3 regions of the Labrys neptuniae genome follow, and region 1 is predicted to be linked to each of the others. Evidence: predicted binding sites of a transcription regulator. Region 1 holds the regulator's gene; each other region holds the start of a gene.
What was found. The regulator LexA, encoded in region 1, represses DNA repair genes until DNA is damaged. The targets are predictions, from matches to a motif close to TGTTCNNNNTGTGTTCNG.
Positions count from the first base shown of each region.

Region 2: a site for LexA is predicted at 1,747-1,764, ahead of ABXS05_RS08505 (YifB family Mg chelatase-like AAA ATPase). Genes of this name have one in related genera too.
Region 3: a site for LexA is predicted at 2,683-2,700, ahead of ssb (single-stranded DNA-binding protein). Genes of this name have one in related genera too.

Region 1 is NZ_JBFNQD010000001.1:802,061-806,408, forward strand. It holds gene moaC (cyclic pyranopterin monophosphate synthase MoaC) at 1-116, shown strand, start outside; gene ABXS05_RS03910 (molybdopterin molybdotransferase MoeA) at 113-1,333, shown strand; gene lexA (transcriptional repressor LexA) at 1,446-2,168, shown strand; gene ABXS05_RS03920 (pentapeptide repeat-containing protein) at 2,197-2,880, shown strand; gene ABXS05_RS03925 (TOBE domain-containing protein) at 2,992-3,198, opposite strand; gene ABXS05_RS03930 (hypothetical protein) at 3,415-4,348, opposite strand, start outside.
Region 2 is NZ_JBFNQD010000002.1:249,151-253,498, reverse strand. It holds gene ABXS05_RS08515 (lipase family protein) at 1-548, opposite strand, end outside; gene ABXS05_RS08510 (DMT family transporter) at 748-1,671, opposite strand; gene ABXS05_RS08505 (YifB family Mg chelatase-like AAA ATPase) at 1,814-3,352, shown strand; gene ABXS05_RS08500 (hypothetical protein) at 3,515-3,772, shown strand; gene ABXS05_RS08495 (hypothetical protein) at 3,848-4,186, shown strand; gene ABXS05_RS08490 (Pr6Pr family membrane protein) at 4,320-4,348, shown strand, end outside.
Region 3 is NZ_JBFNQD010000001.1:181,507-185,854, reverse strand. It holds gene ABXS05_RS00820 (lysine--tRNA ligase) at 1-1,116, opposite strand, end outside; gene ABXS05_RS00815 (MarC family protein) at 1,272-1,907, shown strand; gene ssb (single-stranded DNA-binding protein) at 2,048-2,536, opposite strand; gene ABXS05_RS00805 (hypothetical protein) at 2,958-3,398, shown strand; gene ABXS05_RS00800 (hypothetical protein) at 3,605-4,348, opposite strand, start outside.

The sequences.
Region 1 (4,348 bases):
TGACCATCTATGACATGGTCAAAGCCGCCGACCGGGGCATGCGCATCGAGGCGATCAGGCTCGTAGAGAAGTCCGGCGGCAAATCCGGCGATTGGCATGCGGAGGAAAATCCATGAGCCTGCTTCCCGTCGCGGACGCGCTGGCCAAGGTGGTTGCCGGCGTCACCCCGCTTCCTGTCGAAACCGTGCCACTGCACGCCACGCGCGGACGCGTGCTTGCTTCCGCCATCACCGCGCTGAGAACCCAGCCCGGTTTCAACGCCTCGGCCATGGACGGCTATGCAGTACGCGTGGATGACGCCAAGCAGGGAGCCAGCCTCGAATTGATCGGCGAGTCTGCCGCCGGGCATGGCTATGCCGGTCGGGTCGGCGAGAACCAGGCCGTGCGCATCTTTACGGGCGCGCCCGTACCTGACGGCGCCGACACCGTGGTGATCCAGGAACAGACCCGGCGCGACGGCAATCGCGTCATCCTGGAGGCCACGGCCAAGCCCGGCCAGCATATCCGGGGCCGCGGACTGGATTTTGCCGAAGGCCGTGAGGCCCTGAGGCCTGGAACCGTCATCGGCCCCCGCGATATCGCCCTCGCCGCCGCAATGAACCACCCTGGTCTGCCGGTCCACCGCCGCCCCAAGGTCGCCATCCTCGCCACCGGCGACGAACTGGTATTGCCCGGCCAGGCCATCGGCGAAAACCAGATCGTTGCCTCCAACAATTTCGCCATCCGCGCCCTTGTCGAGGCCGAAGGCGGCGAAGTGCTCGACCTCGGCATCGCCAGCGACGACTTCCCGGCCCTGGAAGCCGCCATCAAGCGAGCTCGCGCCGAAAAGGCCGATGTGCTCGTCACCATCGGTGGCGCCTCCGTCGGCGATCACGATCTGATCCAGACCGCGTTGACCCGCGAAGGCATGCGGCTAGGCTTCTGGAAAATCGCGATGCGGCCAGGCAAGCCGCTGCTGCATGGGCGGCTCGGCGCCATGCACATCCTCGGACTGCCGGGCAATCCGGTCTCCTCCGTGGTTTGCGGCGTCCTCTTCCTGGTGCCGCTGCTGCGCGCGTTGCTTGGCCGTTCCGACGCCGGCCCGCCACGCCGCAAGGCCGTCTTTGCCCGCTCCTGGCCGGCCAACGATGTCCGCGAGGATTATATACGGGCCCGCTTCCTGCTTGACGATACGTCAGACATCCTCAAGGTAGAGCCATTGGCACTGCAGGATTCGTCGCTCGTCAGCGTGATGCAGCATGCCGACTGCCTGGTGATCCGGCCGCCCTTCGCACCCGAAGCAAAGGCGGGTGAGACCTGCGAGATCATCGATCTCCGTGCGGCCGGCTATTGACCACGTCTTTAACCTGAACTTCATTGTTGCAGAACACAGTAGGAACATGTAGCACTGTTCTTGTTTTGTTTACACCTTCACCGTGATTCGCGGCCGCCACGACGGGATAGCCATGCTGACCAAGAAACAACATGAATTGCTTCGGTTCATTCATGAGCGCCTGAAGGAACAGGGTGTGCCTCCTTCCTTCGATGAGATGAAGGAAGCACTGGACCTCAGGTCCAAGTCCGGCATTCACCGCCTGATCATGGCGCTGGAGGAGCGTGGCTTCATTCGGCGCCTGCCCAACCGCGCCCGTGCGCTGGAAGTGGTGCGCTTGCCCGAATCGGCGGTGCCGAGCGGTGGCGGCCTGTCGCTCGCCTCTTCCCAGCGTGGTTTCCGCCCCAATGTAATCGAGGGCAATCTCGGCAAGGTTCGCCCCGTCAGGCCTGAAATTGACGACGAGGTCGGCCGGCCGGTCCTCGTCCCGGTGATGGGGCGTATCGCCGCCGGCACGCCGGTCTCCGCCATCCAGTCCAAGAGCCACACCATCAGCGTCACGCCGGAAATGTTGTCCTCCGGCGATCATTTCGCCCTGGAAGTGCGCGGCGATTCCATGATCGAAGCCGGTATCTTCGACAATGACACCGTGCTTATCCGCCGCCAGGACCACGCCGATACCGGCGACATCGTCGTGGCACTGATCGACGACGAGGAGGCGACACTCAAGCGCCTGCGCAAGCGCGGAGCCTCCATCGCACTGGAGGCCGCCAATCCGGCCTATGAAACCCGTATCTTCGGGCCCGACCGGGTGCAGATCCAGGGCAAGCTGGTCGGTTTGTTCCGTCGCTATTGAGCGTGGCCGACATCGTGGCTTGCCGGCTATGAACGCGCTTCGCGCGATCGCGAACTGCAGCTTGCGGCGCCGCGATGTCGAAAACCTGCTCGCGGCGAAGCTTCCGCATTCCCTCGTCGATTGCGAGATGGAGGAGTGCGATCTTTCGCGTCTCGATCTCTCTCATTGGGCCTTCGAGCGCTGCAGGCTCAGAAACGCCAAGCTGGTCGGCGCCAGGCTTGCCAATACACTCTGGCGCAACTGCAAAGCGAGCGGCGCCGATTTCCGTGGCACGGACCTGGAGGAAGCGGCGTTCCGCACCGGTGATTACAGCAATACCAGCTTCCGGCGCGCCAAGGCGGCCTCGACGGCTTTTACCGGTTGCAAGCTGACCGGGGCGGACCTCTCCGAAACCTCGGGGCTGGGGCTGGTTTTCGAGGAAGTTCTGCTGATGTCGGCCAAGCTGCCGGCCTTTTCCTTCCGGAAGAGCGTGCTGCGTCGCCTCGACTTCACCCAGGCCGATTTGCGCCAATGTGATTTTCGCGAGGCGATCTTCGAGGAATGCAGTCTGCGTGATGCCAATCTTGTCGATGCTCGCTTCGAGGGTGCCGACTTGCGCGGTGCCGATCTCGGCGGGCTGAAGCTGGCAGACACCCGTTATTTCAAGGGCGCCACGATCTCGAAAGGCCAGGCCGGCCAATTGCTGGCCGAACTGGGCTTGCGGATTGCCTGAGAGAACCTCCGGAATTCGCAGGCTAATCCGCTCGACACCAGGCAACCAGGAGTGCTCGAACCACTATTCGCCCGAGCACCGCCGAAGGTCGTCATGAACCGGGAAGACAGGTCAGTCGACAGCAATCATGACGTCTGAGGCCTTGATGACGGCATAGGCATTCTGGCCGGGCTTGAGATTGAGGTCGTCGACGGCCTCATTGGTGATCGACGCAGTAATGATGGTGCCGTTGACCTCGAGCTGGATGTGGGAGGTCGTCTGCCCCTTCGTCACGCTCTTGATCGTGCCCTTGATCTGGTTGCGGGCGCTGATTTTCATGAAACTTCCCTTGGCGACGCGAAAGACGCGATCATCATCATTCCTGAAGCAATGTCCACCGGCAAATACTGGTGAAATTAGCGTGGCGGTGGCCCCTTCCAGACGGCGGGTACGATCGGGGTAACCGCCTCAAAACGCGCGATCGTTACCCCGAAAATTGCGGGCGGAGGCCCATGGGGCCGCCACCTTCTCGCTCAGACGCGATGCAGCCAACGCTCAGGTGAGGCCGATGATGTCGCTGCTTTGCAAATTGACCGTGCCCTGGATCGCGATCTGAAAATCCGCCTTCTTGTCACCATTTATATCGCCCTGCAGCATGGTCTGCCCACCCTGGAAGATATAACGCAGTTCACCCGACGAGCCGGTGAAATCGCTATTGGCGATCAGGCTGTGGAACTCCTGAAAACTGAGGTCGATTTTGTCCTCGCCTTGGGTGAAGTCCATGATCGTGTCGGTTGCCGCACGGGTCAATCCGCTGTCCTTGACGCCCAGCAGTTTGAAGATGTCGTTGCCGCCCTCCCCCCAAAGGATGTCGGCTCCAACGCCGCCGGCGATAATGTCGTTGCCGTCATTGCCGTGCAGTGTTTCCGCTATCGCTCCGCCGACGATGGTGTCGTTGCCGGCGGTGCCCCACACGATCTCGAAGCCTTTCACATTCTCGCTGCCGCCGGATGTGCCGAAGGTTGCGGTCTGAGCATTCAGGCCGAGAGCCGCCGTGATGCCCAGATTGATATTGAGCGGGTCGGTCGTAGCGGGATCGACAGTGAAGACGTCGATCCCGGTGCTGCCATCCACCTTGTCGGTACCGCCATCGTTCGAGGCAAAATAGACGTCATTGCCCGCACCGAGGCCATAGATGTCGTTGCCGGCCTGATCGTGGACATATTCGACACTGGCACCACCGACAAAGGTATCGTTGCCCGCCCCCAAATAGAAGTCGCCGGTCACCAGACCGGCACCGGACTCGGTGAACTTGTCGTTGCCAGCTCCGGTCTGGACATTGCCGTAGATGGTACCGCTGTTGGTGATGGTATTACCGCCATCGCCACCATAGACACCCCTATAGATCGTCTTGCTGTTGGTGAGGGTGTTGACCCCCTCGCCCAGATCGATGCCGTCGACGCTGCCCGAATTGGTGATCTTGTCGTTG
Region 2 (4,348 bases), on a different contig from region 1:
GCAAGGCGCACCGCGTCCAGGGAGGCCTTGGCCTGGGCAGCGCCGTTGAGATAGGCCGTGGAGCCGGGCGTGCCCAGCCCCTGGTAGTCGCTGGCGACGACCACGAAGCCCTTGTCCAGCATCTGCTCCAGGGCGGGGATGCGAATGCCCCATTTGTCGACGAGGCTGCGCCGGGAGGGCGCGCAGCTATCCTGCATGCCGGCCGTTTCGTGGTTCCAGAGCACGAGGTGCCCAGGCTGCTTCCTGGAGGCGGCGGGCAGGTAGATCTCGCCGGACACATAGGTAAGCTTGCCGTCGGCCCCTTCCGTCACATAGACGACGTTCCAGGCCTTGGCGCCCTTTGGAGCGTCGAAACGTTGCTGCACCCAATAGATGTCACCGCGCTTGGCGCCGGCCGGCACCTCGGTGGGCACGTCGTCCCAGAAGGCTGCCCCCTGGGGACCGGTCCTGGGTTCCATCGAGGAAGTCGGAGCTGCCGCGAGCGGGCCGGCCGCCAGGGCCGACAACAGCAAGGCTCCGATAACCGCAAGGGCATATGACAATTTCATGCGCGCCTCCCCAATCTGTCTCTTTTGTTTTTCCTCATGGCCTGTTTGGCGGCAGAGGATGCAGAGCTTGGGGGAATGTCGCAGAGGGCGGAAATCGCTACAAATAGTATGTTGGCCGCCAGACATAACCGAAAGGTTATGAGAGACAGACTCACCATTCCTCGAATCGCATGGGCTTGAAGAGCCAAGGCGAGGCTTATCATCCGAGCTTTCGGGCTGGCATCGTCATGGCGACGACACCGACGACCACACAGGCCAGGCCCGCCCAAGCCGTCGAGGATAACGTTTCTCCAAGAAACAGGACGCCGATCGCAACACCGATCGGCACCCGAAGATAAGCCTGTGCGGTCGTGCCGACGGAACCGAGCGTTTGCACGAGCCGGAAATAGATCACGAAAGCCACAGCCGTCGAGAAAACAGAAAGCGCAAGGAGAGCCAGCACGGAAGTGGCACTGGGAGCCAAGGTCCAGGGGCGATCGACGATGAGACTGGCCGGCACCAGGACCATCGCGCCAGAGACCAGCGAGCCGGCGGCCGGTATCATCGGATCGAGCCCCCTGAAGGACTTGCTGAAGATCGCGGCGCCGGCATAGCAGAGCGTGGCGGCGACGATGGCGAGCTGCGCGCCCATTTCATGCCCGAAGCCGCCGAGCGCCTCCACGCCGACGATCAGGCAGGTTCCGATCAGCCCTGCCGCAACGCCGAACAGCTTGCGGCCGGTGACGGCTTCGTGGCGGGTGAGCGCCGCCGTCAGCAGGAAGGCGAAGATCGGCGAGGTGGAATTCAGGATCGTCGCAAGGCCCGCATCGGTCGTCTGTTCGGCCCAGGCGATCAGGGTGAAAGGCACGACGCTGTTGAGGCAGGCCTGAAGAGCGAAGCGCTCCCATATCCGCCGATCCGCCGGCAATCCCAGCCCGCGCAGCCGGAGGACGGCGACGAGAATGGCTCCTGCAATCAGGGTCCTGGCGGCGATCAGCGTGACCGGTGGAATGGTTTCGACGCCGACCTTGATAAAGGCGTAGGACGCTCCCCAAAGGGCAGAAAGCGCCAGAAGCAACACCGGTTGGTTTGCCATGTTCGCCATGCCGGCCATCGCGTTCCCGTTCTCATCGAGGCTGTTCATGCCCTCCTGCCTAGCTGGAACCGTAGCCGAATGTTTCGGTGCTCACCGAACTGTCGAGCACCGATAGTCACGTTTTGTTCTCATTTTGCTTGGCGATGCCGCGCTTCCTCGCTATCGTCGGGCAGGCTGACGGGGAAACGAGATGGTATCGCGCGTCGCGACGGTGGCATTCGAGGGCGTGGAAGCGCGCCAGGTCGACGTGCAGGTCCAGATCATGACCGGTTCGGTGGTGTTCACCATCGTCGGCCTGCCCGACAAGGCGGTGTCGGAAGCGCGCGAAAGGGTGCGCGCCGCCCTGACCGCCGCCGGCCTGGCCCTGCCGGCCAAGCGCATCACCGTCAATCTCGCCCCGGCCGATCTGCCCAAGGAAGGCTCGCATTTCGACCTGCCCATCGCGCTCGGGGTGATGGCCGCCATCGGCGCCATTCCGCATGATGCGCTGGAGGGCTACTGCGTGCTGGGCGAGCTCGGCCTCGACGGCACCATCACCAAGGTCGCCGGCGTGCTGCCATCGGCCGTCGCCGCCAATGGCCGCGGGCTCGGCCTGATCTGCCCGGCCGCCTGCGGTCCGGAAGCGGCCTGGGCCGGCCCCGAGATGGACATTCTCGCCCCGCGCTCCCTGATCCAGCTGGTCAATCATTTCAAGGGCACGCAGCTGCTCTCCCGCCCGCAGCCGCGCATCGCCGCGGCGCCGGCCACCCTGCCCGATCTCAGGGACATCAAGGGCCAGGAGACAGCCAAGCGCGCCTTGGAGGTGGCGGCAGCCGGCGCGCATAATCTCCTGATGATCGGTCCGGCGGGTTCTGGCAAGTCGATGCTGGCGGCAAGGCTGCCCTCGATCCTGCCGCCCCTGGTGCCGGCCGAGCTCCTGGAAATCTCGATGATCCATTCAGTGGCCGGCCAGCTCGCCGGCGGCGAACTCACCAGCCGGCGCCCCTTCCGCGCGCCCCATCATTCAGCCTCGATGGCGGCGCTGATCGGTGGCGGCATCCATGCCCGGCCGGGCGAAGTCTCGCTCTCCCATCACGGCGTGCTCTTCCTCGACGAGATGCCGGAATTCGCGCCGCAGACCCTCGATGCCCTGCGCCAACCGCTGGAATCGGGCGAGGCCGTGATCGCCAGGGCCAATGCCCGCGTCGCCTATCCCGCGCGGATCCAGCTCGTCGCGGCGATGAACCCGTGCCGCTGCGGCAAGGCCAACGATCCCGGCTTCGCCTGCCGGCGTGGGCCGGTGGAGCGCTGCGCCGCCGACTACCAGGCCCGCATCTCCGGCCCGCTGCTCGACCGCATCGACATCGTCGTCGAGGTGCCCGCCGTCTCCGCCGCCGATCTCATCCTGCCGCCGCCGGCAGAGGGGTCGGCCGAGGTGGCGACCCGGGTGGCCGAGGCCCGCGACCGCGCCGCCCGGCGCTACCGCACGCTCGGCCTGCCCGATGGCTCCACCAATGCCGGCGTGCCGGTCAATGTGGTCGAGGAGGTCGCCCGCCCCGATGCGGCCGCCACCAAGCTGTTGCGCGACGCCTCGGAGGCCATGCGTCTGTCCGCCCGCGGTTTCCACCGCGTGCTGCGCGTTTCGCGCACCCTGGCCGATCTCGACGGCGAGGCCGATGTCGGCCGGATCCACATCGCCGAGGCGCTGAGCTACCGGGCGCGGACGGACAGGGCGACGGTGCTGGCGTGAGCGAAAGCGCACCATCATCGGCAGAATGACGGATTATCGATGGCATCCGCCACTCCTTCAAAGGTGATCCTCTTGCGCTCCTCCCTTTTGCTTTTCGCTGCTGCCCTTTCTTTCTCGCCAGCTTTCTCGTCAGGCCTGGCGATGGCGGCGGAGCATCCCTGCATGGAAGATGCCGGACGCAGGGCAAAAGCCTTGATCGCCTTCAACTACGGGACTTCGCTCGATTACGCTCTTTTGAGCGAACTGCCGATCCGCGTGCTGCCACCGATCAAGCGCCCCGAGATCGGTGACCGCCTCGATGTGATCGAGGTGGTCGGCTTCGTCAATCGCGCGCGGTATCGCGTGCGTATTCTTTATGCGCAGGGCCGCTGCACCATGCTGGGCCAGGAGATCGTGGATGTCAGCAGCCGGGTGGATTGATCGGCACGCTGGCGACGCGGCCGCCAAGCCGCTATCTGCAGACACCACCCAGCCGATGTTCACCCGAGACATGTCATGCGCATTCCCGTCCTTCTCGCCTCCCTTGCCTTGCTCGCCGGCACCACCGCTTCCCTGGCCGCTCCCCGCCCCCGCTGCGCCGATGCCGCGGTGAAGCAGGCCACCAAGCTGCTGGCTTTCCATTCCGACAATGACGACCGCGCCCGCGTCGATGCCGATAGCGTCAAGGCGATCGGTACCGTCGGCGCCCTGGTCGGCAAGGGGCGTTTCGATGTGATCGAGGTCGAGGGCTCGATCTACAAGGGCGAGTATCGCATGCGCCTGATCTACGCCCAGATCCCGGGCGACTGCGTGCTGATGGGCCAGGAGATCCTCGAACGCAGCGATCCCTATTGACCGCTGCGGGTTTGCCAGCCTCGGCCGAGGCCGTAAGTTATTGTGGCCGCATCGTTCTCGCGAAACCGGCGTCCACTTTTCGGCTCGATGCTTTAGACTGGGTTGCCAGCCGCAGCAGCGATCGAGGTGATTCATGACGGGCAGCCAGGCAGCCGGACGCCT
Region 3 (4,348 bases), 620 kb from region 1:
GCCGTGAATATGCCAGACCGGGTTGCCGAGCTGGTTCTTGGCATCCTGCCGCCCGAATCCGCCCAGAAATTGCAGATACTCGTCGACGGCTCGCGGAATGACGTCGAAATGCAGCTTCTTGGCCGAGCGTGGCGACTGGTACATGTACAATGCCAGGCTCTCCGGCGTGGCATAGGTCAGCCATTCGTCGATGGTCAGGCCGTTGCCCTTCGACTTCGAGATCTTCTGGCCGTGCTGGTCGAGGAAGAGCTCGTAGACATAGTGCTCCGGGGCCGTACCGCCGAGGATCTCGCAAATGGCGTCATAGACCGGCGCGTTGGTCTGGTGGTCCTTGCCGAACATCTCGAAGTCGACATCGAGCGCCGCCCAGCGCGCACCGAAATCCGGCTTCCATTGCAGCTTCACCTTGCCGCCGGTGACCGGCAGCGTCTTGTCGACACCGTCCTCATCGGTGAAGGTAATGGTACCCGCCTTGGCATTCACATCCTTGAGCGGCACATAGAGCACCCGCCCGCTGCTCGGAGAGATCGGCAGGAACGGCGAATAGGTCGCCTGCCGCTCCTCGCCGAGGGTCGGCAGCATGACGGCCATGATCTCGTCGTACTTTTCGGCAGCCTTCAGCAGCACGGCATCGAGCTTGCCGGATGCGTAGTATTCCGTCGCGCTGGCGAATTCGTAGTCGAACCCGAACGTATCGAGGAAGCGGCGGAGCATGGCGTTGTTGTGATCGCCGAAGCTCTTGTAGTCGCCGCCAAACGGGTTGGGAACACGGGTCAGCGGCATCTGCAAATAGGGCTTGAGCGCTTCGGGATCCGGCACATTGTCCGGGATCTTGCGCATGCCGTCCATATCGTCGGAGAAGCAGAGCAGCCGGGTCGGGACGCGATCTTCCGTCAGCAGGCGAAACGCATTGCGCACCATGGTGGTCCGCGCGACCTCGCCGAAGGTGCCGATATGCGGCAGGCCCGAGGGACCATAGCCGGTCTCGAACAGGACCTCTTTCTTGTCGCCGGACCGCTTCTGCAGACGGGCGACGAGCTTCCTCGCCTCCTCGAATGGCCAGGCGGCGGAGACATTGGCGGCCGCGACGAGCTCGGCCGGATAGAGATTTGACATATTCGATCCGATTTTTTCTGCTGCTTGTGGAGGGGAAGCCAGGCGGCGTGCGAGACGGCTTGATTTCCCTCGACCGCAAGCGGAAGGCACAGCCATATTCAGGCTGGGCCGCAGCGTCAATCTTGGCGCGAGCAAATGATCGATCGAGGGGCTTCATGACGCCGCTTCTGGACTATCTGACAGCCGCTCTCGTCACCCTGCTCGTGGTGGTCGATCCGCCCGGCCTCGGCCCGATCTTCCTGGGTGTCACGCGCGGCATGAACAAGGAGCAGCAGCATTCGGTCGGCTGGCGCGCCAGCGTGATCGGCTTCGGCGTGCTCGCCTTCTTCGCCATTGCCGGCGAACCCTTCCTCAGGCTGCTCGGCATCACCACCCCGGCCTTCCGCATCGCCGGTGGCCTCCTGCTGTTCGCTATCGCCTATGAAATGGTGTTCGACCGCTCCAACGTTCGCAAAAACGAAACCGCGGAGACCGCCATCACCAAGGATTTCATCTCCAATGTCGCCGCCTTTCCGCTGGCGATCCCGCTGATCGCCGGCCCAGGCGCCATCACGGCTGTGATGCTGCTCTCCGCCCAGGCCCATGGCGAGCCCGCCAAATTCGCCTCGCTGTTTCTCGTCATCGCCTTCGTCACGGCCTGCTGCTACGTCTCGTTCCGGCTGGCAGGGGTGATCAACAAGCTGCTCGGGATCACCGGCAATGTCGTGCTGACACGGCTTCTCGGCATCGTGCTGTCGGCCCTGGCGGTACAGTTCATCGTCGACGGGGTCAGGGCGATCGTGGCCGGATAGCGGGCCCGCAGCGCGTTCGGCTTCTTTTCCGTCACCGGGGCGGCGTGATGATCGCGCTTCCTGACGCGCCCGACAGCAAAACGCCGGCCACAGGACGTGACCGGCGCTTCGGATAGCCTGTCGATGGGCCTCGTCCGATTTCAGAACGGGATGTCGTCATCCATGTCGGCCGAGGAGAACTTGCTCGAGCCGGCCGGTGCCGGGCGACGTTCCATCGGGCTCGACGAGCCGAAATCGTTGCCCTGATAATCCCGGCCGCCATCACCCTGCCCGCCGCCGCGCGAATCCAGGAGGGTCATCTCGCCGCGATAGCGCTGCAGCACGATCTCGGTGGAATATTTCTCCACGCCCGAGGCATCGTTGTATTTGCGGGTCTGGAGCTGGCCCTCGAGATAAACCTTGGAGCCCTTCTTCAGATATTGCTCTGCGATGCGCGCCAGCCCTTCATTGAAGATGACCACGCTGTGCCACTCGGTCTTCTCCTTGCGCTCGCCGGTGGCCTTGTCACGCCAGCTCTCCGTCGTGGCAATACGCAGGTTGACAACCGGTTCGCCCGAATTGAGCCGCCGCACTTCCGGATCGCGGCCGAGATTACCGACCAGAATGACCTTGTTCACCGAGCCCGACATCGAGGCTTCCTTCCTTCGCTTCACAGCCTGCCGGCCTAACCGGCCCGCACGCCCCATGGCGCCCCGAGGGGCGCCTCCATCATTCCTGCTCTAGCATGCTCCCGGCGCCGCACCCGCAAGGGAATTGGCTTCATGCACAACTAGTTTGTTCCACATTTGTTCACACAATGCAAGCGCCTGACCTTAACTATCCGCTTACCAAACCGCACCAAAGGCCCTGCCATGTCGAACTTGGCCATTTCGCCTCGAATCATGTGGGAATCTGCCGTATCCGGCCAAGAAAACCTTGCCTTTGCCCGATAACTTGCCCAACAAGCAGGTCGAAAATCCGAGCCGCGCTTTCCGTCATCGCTCTTTCGCCACATTGGGCGTGCAGGGGAGCCGCACACTTCAATTCTTAGTTCCATACGAGGGCAGCAACATGGCAGGACCAGGACAACAGCGCGAAGCGAGCGACGGGGCCAACACGGTAGCGGCTCTGGGTTTGCGGCGCGCCGCTTTGCGCGGCATGCTCGCTTCCCCGATCATCGATGCCGACGACCAGAAGGGCCTGCGCGACGAACTCGTCGCCGAACTGCGCTCCATCGCCAATTCGATCTCCCGCGCTCCCGCCAAGAACGCGGTCGAGCTCTGCGCCAAGCTCGACGTGCTCGGTGAGGAATATCGTCCCGACGGCGACAGCGGTTCCATTCGCGAGCTGATCGCCTCGATCCGCCGCGACGTCGTCAGCCTGACCGGCCGCCCTGCGGCCCAGGAGCGCGCCTCCTTCCAGACGATCCGCCCGCTGCACAATGCCCGCGCCGCCGAAACGACCCAGCAGCCGGCTGCGGCCGAAGCAACTGGCGAAGCCAAGGCTGACTAAGCCTTTCTTCGTCGCCGGAAACATCACCCCCGCGGAGCGATCCGCGGGGGTTTTTCTTTGGACTTCCGCCCTCCCCCCTCTGGAACTGCCGGGAGCAAGGCGCGTCCGATCGATTTCGCCTCGTGGCGCAACGCCTCGCCCCAAACGAAAGGGGCAGGCTCGCGCCTGCCCCTTCAACACACCGGCATCCGGACCGACAAGCGCCCTTATTGAGCGTTGTCGCCCTCGCCTTCGTCGTCGCTGCTGCCGCCTTCGTCGCCACCACCGGCACCGCCGCCGCTGCCAGCGCTGAGCACCTGGCCGTTGACGCTCACGGCCTTGGTCGCCGCGTCGAAATCGACATCCCACACAGCCTTGCCGTCAGCACCGGTCTTGGCCAGTCCCTTGATCAGGGCGATGCCCATCAGGGCCGATTCCTTGTTGGGAACCTGCGCGGCGTTCACGGCCGCGATGATCTGGTCGAGATTGGTGGCCGAAATCGTCACCTTGCCCTTCTGGCTCGGCATGACGCTCATCTTGCCTTCAGCGCTCACGGCGCCGGCCGGGGCGGTGAAGGTGCTGGGCGCCAGGGTCACATGCGGCTGTCCGGCCATGAAGAGGGCCAGGAATTGCGGCGTCAGTTCGTTGGGGATCGGCGGATCCTTGCTCGCATCGAAATTCTCGATCGCCAGCTTGGTGATGGCCTCGAGATCGACGCCCTCGAACTTCACATCGATATTGCCCTGGCCCGGAACCAGCGGAGCCACCCAGCCTGGGATGACCGGAGACTGCGGCAGCACCAGCCCATCATATTTGATGTCGATGCCGTAGGAGGCATCCTTGACCGCACCGGTCATGCCGACGCCGTAGCTGAGGCTGCCAAGCTTGACCGGACCGACAGGCGTGTCGATGGTGACTTCATTCAGCTTGGTGGTGCCGGACAGGTTGTTCCACAGCGGCAGGGCTGCAGT